One region of the Paenibacillus sp. FSL H7-0703 genome, then DNA from elsewhere that is predicted to be linked to it. Evidence: a T-box and tRNA genes for the amino acid it is inferred to sense, from the RefSeq annotation. Region 1 holds a T-box; the other regions hold tRNA genes.
What was found. The T-box of region 1 lies ahead of argS (arginine--tRNA ligase). A T-box ahead of a tRNA ligase gene usually reads a tRNA of that ligase, here a tRNA-Arg.
Positions count from the first base shown of each region.

Region 2: it has a tRNA-Arg gene. The T-box ahead of argS (arginine--tRNA ligase) is inferred to sense a tRNA for this amino acid. The anticodon was not compared.
Region 3: it has a tRNA-Arg gene. The T-box ahead of argS (arginine--tRNA ligase) is inferred to sense a tRNA for this amino acid. The anticodon was not compared.

Region 1 is NZ_JBBOPF010000001.1:1,060,239-1,065,727, forward strand. Features, by position in the region: gene MHB46_RS04110 (ABC transporter ATP-binding protein) at 1-348, shown strand, start outside; gene MHB46_RS04115 (S-layer homology domain-containing protein) at 474-1,442, opposite strand; gene argS (arginine--tRNA ligase) at 1,704-3,434, opposite strand; T-box leader at 3,494-3,752, opposite strand; gene MHB46_RS04125 (four-helix bundle copper-binding protein) at 3,830-4,159, opposite strand; gene MHB46_RS04130 (MogA/MoaB family molybdenum cofactor biosynthesis protein) at 4,422-4,937, shown strand; gene MHB46_RS04135 (nicotinate phosphoribosyltransferase) at 5,004-5,489, opposite strand, start outside.
Region 2 is NZ_JBBOPF010000001.1:4,659,826-4,665,314, reverse strand. Features, by position in the region: gene tig (trigger factor) at 382-1,695, opposite strand; gene MHB46_RS20830 (hypothetical protein) at 1,839-2,747, opposite strand; tRNA gene MHB46_RS20825 (tRNA-Arg) at 3,005-3,078, shown strand; gene MHB46_RS20820 (exodeoxyribonuclease III) at 3,484-4,248, shown strand; gene MHB46_RS20815 (cellobiose phosphorylase) at 4,336-5,489, opposite strand, start outside.
Region 3 is NZ_JBBOPF010000001.1:4,596,268-4,601,756, reverse strand. Features, by position in the region: gene MHB46_RS20585 (PhzF family isomerase) at 1-891, opposite strand, end outside; partial or broken gene MHB46_RS26270 (transposase) at 1,175-1,455, opposite strand; gene MHB46_RS20580 (hypothetical protein) at 1,456-1,737, opposite strand; tRNA gene MHB46_RS20575 (tRNA-Arg) at 2,031-2,104, opposite strand; gene MHB46_RS20570 (DUF4870 domain-containing protein) at 2,281-2,574, shown strand; gene MHB46_RS20565 (hypothetical protein) at 2,894-3,253, opposite strand; gene asnB (asparagine synthase (glutamine-hydrolyzing)) at 3,417-5,261, shown strand; gene MHB46_RS20555 (XTP/dITP diphosphatase) at 5,432-5,489, opposite strand, start outside.

The DNA of each region.
Region 1 (5,489 bases):
CGTGCACTAGCCTTTGATCCCGCAATTTTAATTCTGGATGAAGCTACTGCCAATATTGACACCGAAACGGAAGCGCTCATCCAATCCGCTCTTGAGGTACTCAAGAAGGGACGTACGACCTTTATCATTGCTCACCGTTTGTCCACCATTCGCAGTGCGGACCAAATTTTGGTGCTTCATCGGGGTGAAATTGTTGAACGGGGTAGCCATGACGAACTTATGGCCCAAGGTGGTCGTTACTTCCAAATGTATCAGCTCCAGTCGGGAACAGTTGCAACAGATTCGGCTGCATCCTCTGCTACGCATGCTGCGCAAGATGACCTACTTGCAGGCAAAGTCAGCATTTAAAGCTTGAATAGCCCTATTGCTTAGGGCTAACGATTAACATTTGGTATAAAAAAAACCAGCAAGTCTCCCCTACAAATTGGAGGCTCGCTGGTTTTATTTATATCTATAACATATGGCTCGTAATTTTATTTAGCTACAGACGTGCCTGTTTCGGTGGGCGGAAGCACTGTTCCATCTACTGCTTTAAGCGTAACCTTATACTTGCTGTCTACCAATGTGCTTGTGTGGGTATCCGTAATGACCTGAATATTCATTTCCCCTGGCTTTGGACTTGTCAGCTTGTAGTAAATTACTGCATTCGTATCATCTACGTAGTCGATGTGATCCACTTCAATGCCGTAACCTGGATTAGGTGCCTGCAGACGGGTAATTGTCACTTTGTTCTGCTGGTCATTTGCCTTCTCTACACTCATACTAATATTGTTTTGTTGAACCGGATCTACAGGCTCAGCCGGATTTTCAGGAGTAGCTTCAACCGTTTTATGACTTTGTACAAATTCGGATGCGTTATAGACCATTTCTGCTGCCTCCATCCGCGTTACTTTACGATCCGGGTTAAAGTTGCTCTGTTCGTCCAATTTTGCAATTTTGGTCAACAGTAGGAATTGAACTGCTGCGTTTGATTCCTGATCTAATTTTTTGCCATCCGCTACATTAATTAACATACGGACAGTTGGATATTCACCCGTTGCACTCACTGCTTTATACAGAATATTCGCAAATTGTTCTCTTGTCATACGGGTGCTTGGATCAATATCTGGTGACAAAGGGATTTGGTGTTGGGCCGCAATCCGATAGGACTGGGCATACCATGCGGAAGCCGGAATGTTTGCAAAGGAACCCGTTGTGAAATCAGGCATTACCTGAAGATCCATCGCACGAACAACCAAATGCACTCCTTGTGCATAGGTGAGCGTTTGATCCGGTGCAAATTTATCCTTGGTTATTCCTTGGATAATTCCTTTATCCTGAAGTGAGTTTACGATCTTCTCCTGTTCAGCTCCCTTTATATCACGAAAAGCAGAAGCCGACGTAGCCACAGCCAATGAGCAGACGACAAGCAGGGCAACTGCCACGCTTTTATTTTTTTTCATGAGATACACCTCCATGTTTACTTTGCTTCTATACTTACCGACGCAATAAAAGCATCAAATGTTTCAAATATGCACAAATTGGTTGCAAAACTGTGCAATAGCTGCGATTAGTGTAACCCGTCTAACTCTTTTCTGCTCACTATCTTTATACATCCTCAAAAGTGCCTGTGACAGATTACCTTTTACAGTATCCCCTTGGAAGAACCGGATCTGGGTAGCAGTATCCTGCCGGCAAACCTCGCTCCCCTTTGTTCGCTTTGCTTACATCCGATTCGGTGCTTTCAGACCAAGAAGTTGCAGCGCGCATGCTAGAATATCCGCAGTTTGTTCCGCCAATTGAATACGCCAGCGTCCACCATCGACAATCCTTTCCTTGGCGTAAAAACGGTTGAACGCCTGGGCCGTATCCAGTGCAAATCTCGCAATAACCGAAGGCTCCAGTTGGCGAGCCGCACGTATCAGTTGTCCGTGATAACGATCCAACTGCTTAAGCAGCGCCCAACCTGCGTCACCAAATATTCCATCCGATATGTCATTCAAATCACGAGAATGGCTATCTTGGACAAGGGCGTTGTCGCTAGAATTAGTAGTAACATCAACATCGGCGCGGGCATGAGCTTTCTCCAGAAGGCTGCGTATGCGCGCATGAGTATACTGCACATAAGGCCCGGTCTCACCTTCAAAGGTCAGCGCCTCCTCCAACGAAAAATCCACTTCATTCAGACGGTTGTTTTTTAAGTCACCAAAAATAATCGCCCCAATACCAACGTCCTCTGCTACTGCCTGTTGTTCCTGCAAATCGGGATTCTTCTGAGTAATGATGGCTTGAGCACGGGCTATAGCTTCATCCAGCACCTCTTCCAGTTTGACAACTTTTCCACGTCTTGTAGACATTTTCTTACCCGCAAACCGCATTAATCCAAACGCCACATGCTCACACTGCTCCGCCCATGCCTCTCCTGCATGTTTCAGCACCGCAAACACCTGCTGGAAATGCAGCTTCTGTTCCCCACCAACGACGTACAGAAGCCGATCAGCCTTCATCACTTCATGACGATAAATGGCTGTTGCCAGATCACGTGTCGGATAAATGGTAGTCCCATCCTTTTTTAGAATAAGACATGGCGGCAGTTCCTCGTCTTCCAGACGAACTACGAGCGCGCCATCACTTTCCTCCAGCAATCCCTTTGCTCTTAATTGAGCAACAACTGCCTGCATCTTATCATTGTAAAAACTTTCTCCCAGCACATGGTCAAATGTAATGTTCAGGCGCTGGTACATACGATCAAATTCACCCAGACTGACTTCAACAAAAAATTTCCATAGTTGTTGAGCCTCAGCATCCCCATGCTCCAAACGTCGGAACCACTCGCGGCCTTCATCCTCCAAAGTCGGATCATGCTCGGCCTCCTTATGAAAACGAACATATAGCTTCAGCGATTCACCAATCGGATCATGTTGTAGCTGCTCCTCATTTCCCCATCTTTTATAGGCCGCAATTTGCTTGCCAAACTGTGTTCCCCAATCTCCAAGATGATTCACACTAATTGGAACATATCCGGTTTCACCAAGAATACGATACAAGGCAGCACCAATAACAGTAGAGCGAAGATGACCAATACCAAACGGTTTGGCAATATTGGGCGAAGACATATCAATGACCACCCGCTGTCCGTGTCCGATATTAGGCCTGAGGAAATCAGCTTTGCTCAATTCAGCAAGCATAAGCGGAATATGAACCGATCGATCCAATATTATATTTACGTAGGCACCCGATGCTGAAGCAGTTAAACCTTCTTCATGGCTCACTAGCTCCGCTAATTCCATTGCAATGTGCTGCGGAGACTTTCGAAACTTTTTAGCCAGCACAAAACAGGGAAACGCTACATCTCCCCATTCAGGCTGCGGAGGCACCTCGAATAAAGATAAAATTTCTTTTTCCTCCAAGCCCGTATGGGCCAATATCGCTTGAGCAGCAATACTCACTAACATGATCTCTCTCCTTCTTTTTATAGAATCTAACAAAAAAAGCTCCCGCCTCTTGAAATAATTCAAGAGACGAGAACTTCAATATCCCCGCGGTACCACTCTTCGTAAATCGGTTGTGCAGCTAAAGCTAACTTACACAAATCGCGATTTCACTCCAATGACTAATAACGGTGTCTGCCGGGCTGATCTACTAGAAATTCTGCTCGTTGGATCAACCGTCTCCCGGGTGCGCTTCACATCGGACCTCATACCGGCTTCCACCTCTTCCGGCTCGCTGTAATGATACGGCTCCGCTGCTACTCTCCCGTTCCATGACGTTAATTCCAATCATTATACAAACCTATTCAGTAGAAAGCAACCTTTTATTTCCTCTTCAGGCACTAGTTCCATATATGTAATTACACTGCCACCAATTGGCGGCATGCCTGAACGCAACGACGGCAGGCTTCTGCACAATGTTTGCAATGATCATGGGAATGCTTGCTGCATTCAGCAGCACATACCTCACAGGCCTTGGCGCACAGCTCACAGATTTGCTCGGCGAAGTCCGTTCCGCGCTGCAGCATTTGAGCAGCAAATCCGCATATTTCTGCACATTCCCTACTCACTCGAATACATTCACGCAGCATAGCTAAATCATATTCCTTCAAACTCGCTACGTAACATACATTGCAAGCGTTCATACATTCCAGGCAAGCATCCACGCATTGTTGGTATGAATGATTCATATTACATTACCTCCCAGTTGTTGACCCTGCTGTACTATTACCCGCTGACCCTTGAGATTAATCATTTGATGTGCGCGCTTACAATAAAATAAAAACAAAACAATCCCGACTTATGTAAGGAAGTGTACTATATTCCAGTATGTAAGTGCAAGGATATTAATCACATGGATTTTTAGCCCCTGTTTCTGACTTGCATACGCTCAGTCATTGCTCTATTGTAAAAAGTGTATGTCTAACCATCGATCAAGGAGTGAACATTTTAATGAATATGTCTTCCGTAGAGGAGCATCGACAGGAATCCCCGCAACAGGTTAATTGCATGGTCGTGACTGTCTCGGACACACGTACCGTGGAAACAGATACCGGGGGACAACTGCTCATGGATCTACTAGAAACCAATGGATATAAGGTTGTTCGATATGTCATCGTCAAGGATGACTACGAAGGTATTCAGCAGTTAGTATCCGAAGCAGCGGCACAGAATGACATCGAGGCTGTACTTTTGACAGGCGGTACCGGTATTTCTCCACGTGATACTACATATGAAGCCGTCTCCTCTCTACTGGATAAGGAACTACCTGGCTTTGGGGAAATCTTCCGTTATTTAAGCTTTTCTGAGGACATTGGTTCAGCAGCTATATTAAGCCGGGCTGTAGCTGGTACTGTGGGTCGGACAGCTGTATTTTCTATGCCTGGCTCACGCGGAGCCGTTCGTTTGGCAATGGAACGCATTATTGTCCCTGAGCTACGACATGTGATGAGAGAAATTTATAAATAAGCTCCTATTTCCTACATGCCGCGACACAAAAAGGCACCCCATACATTCATGAGGTGCCTCTTCCAACTATTCTTTTTCTTCAACTTCGGGCTGCATATAGCTGTCGATCAGCTTTTGCTTCAACTCCCATACCTTCTCGCTCAGATTTACACGATAAATTTCAGGGTTCAGCTTCCGCAAATATTCTGGCCAAAACAATTTCAACTGTGAAGTATGGTAGGCACGAATTTCATCCAGCTCAGGAAGCTCATATACCTTCTGTCCATTTATAAAAATAGGCTCAAGCATTGGCACGGCTTCATAATTTTCTACATACTTCTTCATATACGGATGTAAAGGGTTAAACAGCTTCAGGCGCTTACCATTACGCGGACGCTCTTCATCCGGGAAAGAAATATAATCGGCTACAGCTCTCCCTTTCTTCTTATCCACAATGCGATATACATCCTTCTTGCCTGGTGTGGATACTTTTTCTGGGTTACCCGAGATCTTAATCGTCGGCAACATTTCGCCATCCACTTCACGCTCAACCAGCTTGTACACCCCGCCAAG
Region 2 (5,489 bases), 3.6 Mb from region 1:
GAACACCTGTATTCATCCGCTTCCTTATGTCTCATTAAAACGGAAGCAGCAAGCATGAAACGTGAACACCTTACAAAATATTTTAACATGTTCAGAGTCTCGTGTCATATTTGCATGCGCTCATATATGCAGTGCGGGCTGTTTAAAGTACACTCTGCCGAGACCTTCTCATATTTAACCATGTTTCGTATGTATGTGCAAATATACGGTAGTGACTTATGTAAAACAAAAAACACGACTCACAGCACTTTCCATAAACGACTAAAATTTGGGTTACCAAAGGTAAAAATAAGGCACGTAACTTTCACTACGTGCCTTATCCCTATCTAATTGCTACGTTGCAGCTTGTTACAGCATACTCCGTATATTTTATCGTCTGAATTATTCAGCAGCTTCAACTGGCGCTTCTACTTCTTTGCTGTTTTCCACCAACAAAGCAATCGTTTTGCGCAGTGAAATTTCTTCTTTCAGGTTAGCGAACGAGCCGTTACCTTCCAGAATGCTGCGGATTTCCTCAACTGAACGTTTGTAAGCTTCAGCCATGTTTTTCAGTTCTTCATCAATTTCCGCTTCGGAAACTTCGATGTTTTCTGCTTTAGCCACTTGCTCCAGCACGAGGTTGTTACGTACGCGCTTCTCAGCATCAGCTTTCATTTGCTCTTCCAGGTCTTCCTTGCTTTGACCAGAGAATCCGAGGAACATTTCAAGGTTCATACCTTGGCTACGCAAACGGTTGTCGAAATCGCGAACCATGTTTTGCACTTCGCTCTTCACCATTGCTTCAGGAATGTCGATTGTTGCATTCTCAGCAACTTTCTCTACTACAGCACCCTCGCGGGCTGCTTTAGCTTCGTTTTCCTTACGATCCAACAATTGCTTTTTCAAGTCTTCCTTGAATTCAGCCAGTGTGTCAAATTCGCTTACATCTTTAGCAAATTCATCGTCCAGTTCAGGAAGAACTTTGCGTTTCAGTTCGTGAACCTTCACTTTGAATACCGCTTGTTTGCCAGCGAGGTCAGCAGAATGGTAGTTCTCAGGGAACGTTACTTCAACGTCCTTGGAATCGCCAGTGTGCAAACCAACCACTTGCTCTTCAAAACCAGGGATAAATGTGTTAGAGCCCAGTTCCAAAGAATACTTCTCAGCTTGTCCGCCTTCGAATGGTACACCATCCACGGAACCGTCGAAGTCAATAATAGCTGTATCACCGGATTGAGCAGCATCTTCATCAACGACAACCAATTCAGCATGACGTTGTTGCAGGCGCTCCAGTTCTTGAGCCAGTTCTTCGTCGCTTACTTCGAGTTTGCTTACAGGCACTTCTACGCCTTTGTAATCGCCCAAAGTCACTTCAGGTTTAACAATAACCTTTGCTTTGAATTTGAAAGATTCGCCTTTAGCAAATTGATCAATTTCAACGTCAGGGCTGTCAACCGGGAAGATGTCTGTTTGCTCTACAGCTTGGCTGTAAGCTTCTGGCAACAGGATGTCAATTGCATCCTGGTACAGACTTTCAATACCATAGCGTTTTTCAAAGATAGGACGTGGTACTTTACCTTTACGGAATCCTGGTACACTTACTTGTTTTGCCACTTTATTAAAAGCTTTGTCGAGTGCAGCGGCTACACGATCCGCGTCAACCTCAACTTCAAGAACCCCAAGGTTCTTCTCTATTTTCTCCCAAGTTGCTTTCATTTTATGCTTTCCCCTCCAACAAAATCTTCACTTAGTTTTCATTACAATCAACGCACACAAAATAACCACTATAGTATATCTAACATTACTGTCTTTTTCAAGAGCAGCCCTTTGAATGCTTCACAGGTAAACGTTTCCGGTCATTAAGGAGTGTTCATTCCCGCCGCTACGAATAGTCGCATCGACCGATACGCCTGCTCAAAACGGAAGCGCAGCGCATCTGTAATACCATATATAGCACGGGTTTCTTCCTCATTATTATTTCCGTTCAAACTTTCCGAAACTGTCTGATGGAGTGCTGCAGCCCAAATATCCGGCATTCCGTCCTCTTCCACCAACATTGATCTATAATCTTTTGTACCGTATACCGCCATCACAAACTGTGACCACAACTCCTGTGCAAAATAGAATAGTGTAGGCTCGTGCACCTCAGTTTGATCGGCCACCCGTTCCAAAATACGCATAATAGACTCTGGAAAATCACCTGGCTGTAACGGAACCGTTTCAATGTCGATTTCCGCTTGTTCATCACCCCGTCTGATTTCTATCGTCCCTTCCATTCCGCGTCGTCGCATTGTCTGTAGAACACGGAATTGAAGTAAGGGATGGATTTCCCGTTCCGTAATCCAGCGAAGCAAGGCATCGTCGATTTCTGGCAGTTCCAGATAGGACAACTGCTCCAACGCTAAAATCGTCTGTTCGGATAAGGGTTCATCCATAGCCATCCGCAACAGCTTGTTGCCGTAGCCTGCATCCTGCTCCTGCTTAAAGCGTGCATGACGGCGAGCTAACTCTACTTCACTGACCTCTTCTTCCACAGCGTCCGTTACCGCCCCGCTGTCAGCGTACTGTGGAAATGCAGCCTCCAGCCATTGTAATAGAGCGTTCCATTCATCGTATTGCTTCTGCTCCTGTCCCTGACACTGCATTAAAAAACGCAGCATCGCCATCGCCTCTCCGTAACGTTCGTTTTCAAGCATCACAGTAAGTTGAATTTGATAATAGTCCAGTGTCTTCGGAAACAATACAATATTATTTTCTTTTGTCGTCACCTTGGAGTCCTTTATTCAAGGCACCCCCTCTCCTTCGCAAGCTCAAGTATTTGTAGATTATATGAGAAACAGTAGCCGAAGTCCAACCACTCGTCTTACACATATTCACCTGTATTCTAACATACCCTTTTATAAGGCAAAAAAAACTACGTCTACTCAGAATTTATGCTGTATAAAGCCTAAATAAGCGATATATGCAAAATAAGACTTGAATTTCTTTTATCCATATGATATATTAATATTCGCTTGAATTTTATGTCCCAGTAGCTCAGCTGGATAGAGCAACGGCCTTCTAAGCCGTCGGTCGGGGGTTCGAATCCCTCCTGGGACGTCATAACAAGAAGCCTCCATAATGGAGGCTTTTTTTGTTCTCATGAGATAAACCACGGGGGAACGTCGGGTCATCGGTATCGTTAGCCTATACTTCGCAGCCGACCATAGGGAGAGTATCTCTCTTAATAAATTACACCAAAAATAGCTTCCGCAAGGGAGCTTTTTTTCATTATAAATAATGTAGAAAGATTAGTCTGCCCATCACTACTTTAGGCGCTGGTTTCAAGTCTCTACTCTTTCAAAAAAACGCAGAAATTGCTATCATCTATCATGTTGCACCATTTCAGGACCATTTTGATGAAAAACCTATGAAATCCAGCTAGAAGACATTTATAAGCTTATGTCAACAAAGGATATACAAATCACATCGCTTGACCGCGTGAATTAGCAAGGAGATTAACAAATGAAATTAATATCTTGGAATGTAAACGGCTTAAGAGCCTGTGTGACCAAAGGATTTTATACTTATCTAGAAGAAACAAATGCCGATATTTTTTGCGTACAGGAAACCAAGCTTCAAGAAGGGCAGATCCTCATGGAGAACATGGAGGAATACACACAATACTGGAATTATGCTGAGAAAAAAGGATATTCCGGCACGGCTATTTTCACCAAAATCAAGCCGCTTTCTGTGCACTATGGCCTTGAAGAAAATGAAGAACCGGAGGGCCGAACCATTACTTTGGAATTCGAAAAATTTTATCTCGTCAATGTGTACACACCAAATACCAAACGGGACTTATCCCGACTGCCCTACAGACTGGAATGGGAAGACCGTTTTCGCAGCTACCTGCAACAACTGGATGCTTTGAAGCCTGTCATCGTTTGTGGAGACTTGAACGTAGCTCATCAGGAGATCGACCTCAAAAATGCCAAAGCTAACTACGGAAATGCCGGATTTACGCCTGAGGAACGGGAACGCATGTCACAGCTGCTAGACGCCGGATTTATAGATACCTTCAGATACTTTTATCCTGACCGGACGGATGTTTATTCCTGGTGGTCCTACATGCTAAAGGTGAGAGAAAGGAATATCGGCTGGCGGATTGATTACTTCCTCGTCTCGGAGAGACTTCGTCCGCTATTGATGGATGCGAGCATTGATTGTCATATTACAGGCAGTGACCACTGTCCTGTGATATTGGAGTTGCAAGATATTTCAGCATAGCCCCCCCCTGCCTGGCACAAGGATTTATGAAGTCTTAAAAAGCCGTCATGCTCTGTTATTGCAGCATGACGGCTTTAATTAATGGAGCTATTTCCCCAAATATACCTCGATACGGGAAATCAACCGCTCTCTCACATCTTGCGCCTCTTTTTGATCTAATACAGCCTGGCTTATCGTCTTCTTTTCGCCACTGGCGTAATGCAGTACATACTGGGTCACTATGCATTCCGGTGCATAAGTATCCTTGCGATCCGTATTAAAATAAGTCACCTGGCAGCTTCCGAGAAAACAGAAAGATAGCTCACCTGTAGCTGTGAACAGCCAGCCTGGCAGCTTGGGCTCCAGTCTCAAGGATAGGCCCCTATGATCATAGCCAAACGGTTGCCCGCCGGTCATCATCCATATCCACATATGAATAAATTCTGCCGTAGATCCGCTCAGCCTCGCAATATATCCCGTTCCATGCAAACTTGCATCAGGATTAGCAATACTAGCAATAAAGGAGCTGTTCTCCAGCGTGCTTCTTCCGTAGACCTCTGGGTCCATAAAAGGCGGTAACGCTTTTTTAATGTCTGAAAAAAATTCAGTGTATAGACCCGCCCTTAAACACTCAAGTAAATATTTATATTCCATATGCATAAATATAGATTCATTTTCTAGCCAACCCGGCGTAAAAGCTCTGGAACGACCGAGTTCAAACGGCTGCCCCGCCAGACTTTCATTCACCTTATACATACCCAGCTTCCTGTCGTAAAGCCCGCTCTGCCTGATTTGCCGATATAGCTCCTGCCCATTTACAATGTCGCCAACCACTTTCATAGCCCGGGTCGGTCCCTCTAGAAAATATGGTGTATCCTTACGTTCGAAGGAATGTATGTTTACGAGCTTGCCCCCGCAGTCATCCTCCTGTACCTCGAATTCTCTGGCTTCGTAATAAAAGAAAGTTGGGTATATCCCCCCACCGATAAGCAGAGCCTTATCCATCCCCTGCTGGAGTTTACGTTCAGCCTGGCGCAAAAACACCAGTACATTTTCAAACGCTAGTGGTGTTTCTGTTCCTTCAAATCCAAAATGAACTGTTTCTCGATACGCTTCCCTAGCATCCGAAATTCGTGACCAGAAGCTGTAATCCTTGCTTTCATCCCTGCAATCAGCCTCATCAGAAGCGTGGTAGTATTCCTCCATTGAGAGCCTCAGCTGTTGGATCAACTTAGCAACTTCTCGCGGCAACCGTAGCACAG
Region 3 (5,489 bases), 3.5 Mb from region 1:
CTCCGTTGAAAAAGCAATAACCGCTTTCCCCGTAATTTGAACTAATACGGGTTTTCCCTGTTCCTTTTTCACATGAACATGCATTGTTCCCTCTCTTTTGATTGCCTCACCTTGTAAAATATCAAAATCAAAAGACTGCTCATTCTCATTTTGCAAAATGTTATAGTGTACCAAATAGGCTCCAAGCGGTCCGTTTGCATTTCCTGTCACCGGGTCTTCAGCTATTCCAATTGCAGGAGCAAACATTCTTCCGTGAACCAATATATCCTCTTGTGGATTTAATGTAAAAACATAATATCCATTACATCCAATATGCTTGCTGATTTCTGTAAGCTTCTGCAAATCAGGTTTTAAACTATGTAGTATTTCATTGGAGTAAATCGGAACCATTACCTTAGAATGACCTGTTGAAGATATTGCAACTGGATATTCCATGCAAATATCTTTACAAGAAATACCTAACGCATTTGCAATCTGACTTCTTATTTCATCATTTAAAGGCTCTGATACAGAAGGTTCTCCCTGTGTCATTACAATAGAATAGTCATCTTCATACTTTATAACATCAACAGGCAATATACCTGCTTTTGTTTTTTGAATAATTCTTCCAGTTTCAGCTTTTCTCTCAATTGCATAAATATAATGCGCTGCTACTGTTGCATGACCACAAATTGGAACCTCTGTTGTTGGAGTAAAAAATCTTACTTCAACATCATAATTTGAAGAATCTGTTTCAAAAATAAATGCAGTTTCCGAATTATTTAATTCTCTTGCAATTCTCTGCATCTGCTCATCTGTAAGTCCATTTGCATTTGGAACAACCCCAGCAGGGTTACCATGAAATCTATTTTTTGTAAATGAGTCTACTTGATATATTCTATATTTTTTCATAATTTCGCCTCTATAAATACTAATTTGTCTGTCTGTTAAATCTGATATTAACATACTTTTTAGGCAGTTTCACTTAAATTAAAAGATATAATATGGCCCTTTAATGAAAACGAACTGATCCTTATTATAGAATCGCGCTCTTTTATGGAAGATTGTTATTAAACTAAAGCCGCAGTTAGCTGAAATGGTCTTCTCAATCCTTATCTAAAAGTGGAATAAATCTTTTATGATTATAGATACTTTTAGATTCTGCCACGCCTGTTGAATAACCAAAATAAGTAACTCAATTCATGAAACAAGAGGTGCACTGAAGAAGAACGCGCCGAATCTGAATCAGCCATTCAACAGGTAGTTTTGAAGAAGAAATAGAAGAGAAAATCGCGCAAAGGAAAGAACGGCATGTTGGGGCCATGAAGTCTGAGCAGCAACAAATAGCCAATCGAGCAGGACATAGACGATTAGAGCACAGAATAATTGCCCTTAGACCGCATTTTCAGTCGTACCGAACAGCGTTGGAATATTCAAATGTTGCTTGATCCAACGAAAGAAGACTTCAATCTGCCATCAAGCCTTATTGATCTGTTTCGACCCCCTGAAGGGGTTGCCCATTTTCTGCTCGTAAAGCGACATGAAGTTTAATAGCTGCACGCTCTCCGTGATAAGGAGCCCAATGGATCGATAGCTACCCCATTGTTCCAACGCAGCCATGCACCAGTATTGGAGTAAATGGTACACCGTAAACTTGCGGGCTTTGTCTTCATAACCTATTAACTTCACAACCCTTTGAACTTCTTCAGGAGTCAGCATGGATTGAAGGATAGATGTAATCGTGATAGAATTTTTCATGAGATCGTCTTCTTTCGAATTCGTTTGGATGGTACCAACGATTCTGCAGAAAAGACGATCTTTTTTCTGCCATTTTGTGGTTATTCAACAGGCGTGCTATTAGGGGTATTAGTTTATATAGCGTGTAAAAATCGTGTGTATAATTTGTGTAAACAGGTGTATTAATCACACCTTTTTCTAACGTTTTCTATCGTAACCCCAATAAAAGAAAAAAAAACGCCCCAAACCCTTATATATCAAGGATTTGAAGCATTTTTAATTTCGTACAAACTTTACATATCTGAACGCTTCGACGTCCCAGGAGGGATTCGAACCCCCGACCGACGGCTTAGAAGGCCGTTGCTCTATCCAGCTGAGCTACTGGGACAAGATGGTGATCAATAAAACCTTATGTATTCAGCGCATTGATTATTATATCACATTTCGGGCAACTGTCAAAAGCATTTTTTCATGATATAGGGAAGTGGGCTGCAAAAGGAATCATTTGGACGCTAACGGGGTATTATGTACAAAGAATCATGCCATTAAAGGAGGGGTAAAGCCGTGAGAGGTCTTTTGTCGTCACTTTGTTATTTCAGCATTTTCTTCGCACCTTTTCTAGTGCCTGTCATTGTGTGGATTGCAGTACGGGACGAATATGTTCAGGGACATGCAAAAAAGGCTATTTTATCGCATATTTTCCCCATTATTGCGGCAATTCCGCTAGTGTATTTTATTATTACGGCGAATCATGCAGGTTCAGTGATCGGGTTTGTGCTGCTATTCGTAGTGGTCTATCTCGGGGTTTTTGTTTATAACATCTACAAAGGGATTATGACGCTGCGTGAAGCGGCTTAGTTCAAAAAGAAGCCTCCTACATACCGCAAATTTGGCGGGATACGGAGGCTTCTTTAGGGTCATTTTTAATGAGTTGCTGTTGCTATTTGGTTCAATGGCTGCTTATTTATTCCCAAAGCGTTTAGGACTTCTCCGTACTTCATGTCTTACGTTTTTCTCCAGCACTTCTTCCGCGAACTCATTGTTATGAATATAACTGCTGCCTTTGTTTTTCTTATAATTCGCTTTACCGTCTATGATTTCCCCCTCCTTTCACGCTGATCCGGCGATGGCGCCGGGGCCCAAATCAACAAAAGCCGAGGCATAGCACACCATATCCTCATGCCCCGAACTCCTTGGCGAACTCTGTGCTGAGCTGCCCATAGGAGAGCAATTCTTTTTTAAACTTCTCTCGCTCCTCACCAGCAGTAATGTGTGTAGAGTCGGTAAAAGCCTTGTCTGTCACTTCCTCAAATGCCGAATGCAGATTATTGTCGTACCAATCCAGCTCCAGATCGGCGTCATTGCGGATGATCCGTACCATGTCATAGTCATGCTGACCATCCGTCTGATCCTTGGCCGTGATATAGACCAGCAATTCCGGGTCATCTGCGGCACCGGGCCGCACCTCTACCTCAGCGCAGCGCACTCCGTCAAGTTCAGTGAAGCGGCGTATTTTGGCATCCTTGATGTAGTACATGGTCTCCCTCCTTCCTTGCGAGTAGACGGGTTGTCCCATCTGTAGTTTTCGGAACGGACAGACATTTTATGCTTCTTTTCGGCATATATACTGATGAACTGGGGATTTAGTTTTTGATTCATTCCAACACTGGATGAACACGACAAAGAGAGGATGAACAGACATGTGCGGAATTACAGGTTTCATACAGTGGAACGGAGACTTAATGCATCAATCTGAGCTGCTGCTGAATATGACACAAACGCTCTCCGATCGCGGACCGGATGCTGCGGGTACCTGGATATCCAACCCGTGTGCCTTCGGACACCGAAGATTGAGTGTTATGGACCCGGAAAATGGTGCTCAGCCCATGATCCGGCAGCTGGAGGATATCACTTATACGATTGTATATAACGGGGAAATATATAACGCGCCTGAGCTGAAAAAAGAGCTGCAACAGCGCGGGCATTTTTTCCGTACACAATGCGACACGGAGGTGCTGCTCGAATCCTATATCGAATGGGGCCCTGAATGTGTGGATCGGTTAAACGGCATTTTTGCATTTGCGGTCTGGGATAGCGAGCGGGAGCAGGTATTTCTGGCACGGGATCGGCTGGGAGTGAAGCCGCTATTTTATAGCCAAACCGAAGAAGTATTCGTATTTGGCTCAGAACCCAAAGCACTGCTCCAGCATCCAGCGGTAGAGGCAGCAGTGGACGCCGAGGGATTGGCCGAAATTTTTATCATCGGGCCTGCACGTACCCCCGGACACGGCGTCTATTCGTCTATGAAGGAGCTACGCCCCGGGCATACGTTAACCTACAGCCGCGACGGCGTGCGCATCCATGCCTACTGGAAACTGGAAAGCATTGCGCATGAGGATAACACCGAAGAAACGGCACTTAAGGTAAGAGAACTGTTACTGGATACGGTGGAGCGGCAGCTCATTTCGGATGTTCCAGTGTGCACCTTATTGTCTGGCGGGCTGGATTCAAGCGCTCTATCCGCATTAGCTGTCGATTATTACAAACGTACCGGGCAGGGACAAGTTCATACGTATTCGGTCGATTATGTGGATAACGACAAGCATTTTAAAGCCCATGCGTTTCAACCCGGAGCCGATGCCCCCTGGATTCAGCGGATGGTGGATGAATTAGGGACAAATCATCACTGGATTGAATTCGATACGCCAGAAGTCGTAGCAGCTCTGAATAACTCCACGCTAACGCGGGATTTACCCGGAATGGCGGACGTGGATTCGTCGCTATATCTCTTTTGCCGGGAGATTAAAAAAGGAGCTACGGTCGCTATTTCCGGCGAGGCTGCGGATGAAGTTTTTGGCGGATATCCTTGGTTCCACCGGGAGGATATGCTGAATTCGGGTACATTCCCGTGGGCAGTTGCACCCGATATGAGAGCCAGTCTGTTGTCTCCAGAGGTACGGGACTGGATCAAGCCGCTAGAGTATTTGAACGATCGCTACTCAGAAGCGATAGGAGAAGTGCCGAAGCTACCAGGGGAAACAGGAAAAGCTGCGCAAATGCGCGTCATGTCCTATTTGAACATCACCCGCTTTATGCCTACTCTACTGGATCGCAAGGATCGGATGAGTATGGGGGCCGGACTGGAAGTGCGGGTGCCGTATTGCGATCATCGATTGGTACAATATGTATGGAACATTCCGTGGAGTATCAAGATGACAGGCGGACGTGAAAAAGGTATTTTACGCAAGGCGCTGGAGGGTGTATTGCCGGATGATGTGCTGTATCGCAAAAAAAGCCCGTATCCTAAAACGCATAATCCTTCCTATCTTGCCGCTGTGAAAAAGCAGGCGCTGCAGCTGCTGGATGATTCCTCTTCCCCACTGCTCAAGCTGATCGATGCGCAAAAGGTACGTGATATTGCCGCCTCACCGGAGGCATCCACCAATCTGCCTTGGTTTGGTCAGCTGATGTCGGGTCCCCAGTTGTTCGCCTACTTGGCTCAAGTGGATAACTGGTTGCGCACTTACAAGGTTGCTATTCGATAAGCTACGCTGAATGCTGAAGCAATAGAGCTTCTAAGCGGCAGCGGCAATTTTTCGCTGTGTACTATATGGGGAACAGAAAGTACACAAAAAGGCTATCCGCAGCTTATGGCTGACGGATAGCCTTTTTTTCGTTATGTGAATGGGGGATGATTTCGCCCCTGTTACCAATGCTATGCCTGTGGATTACCCAGTTTTGTTGCCAAATCACGCAGAGCTATCCCTCTGTGA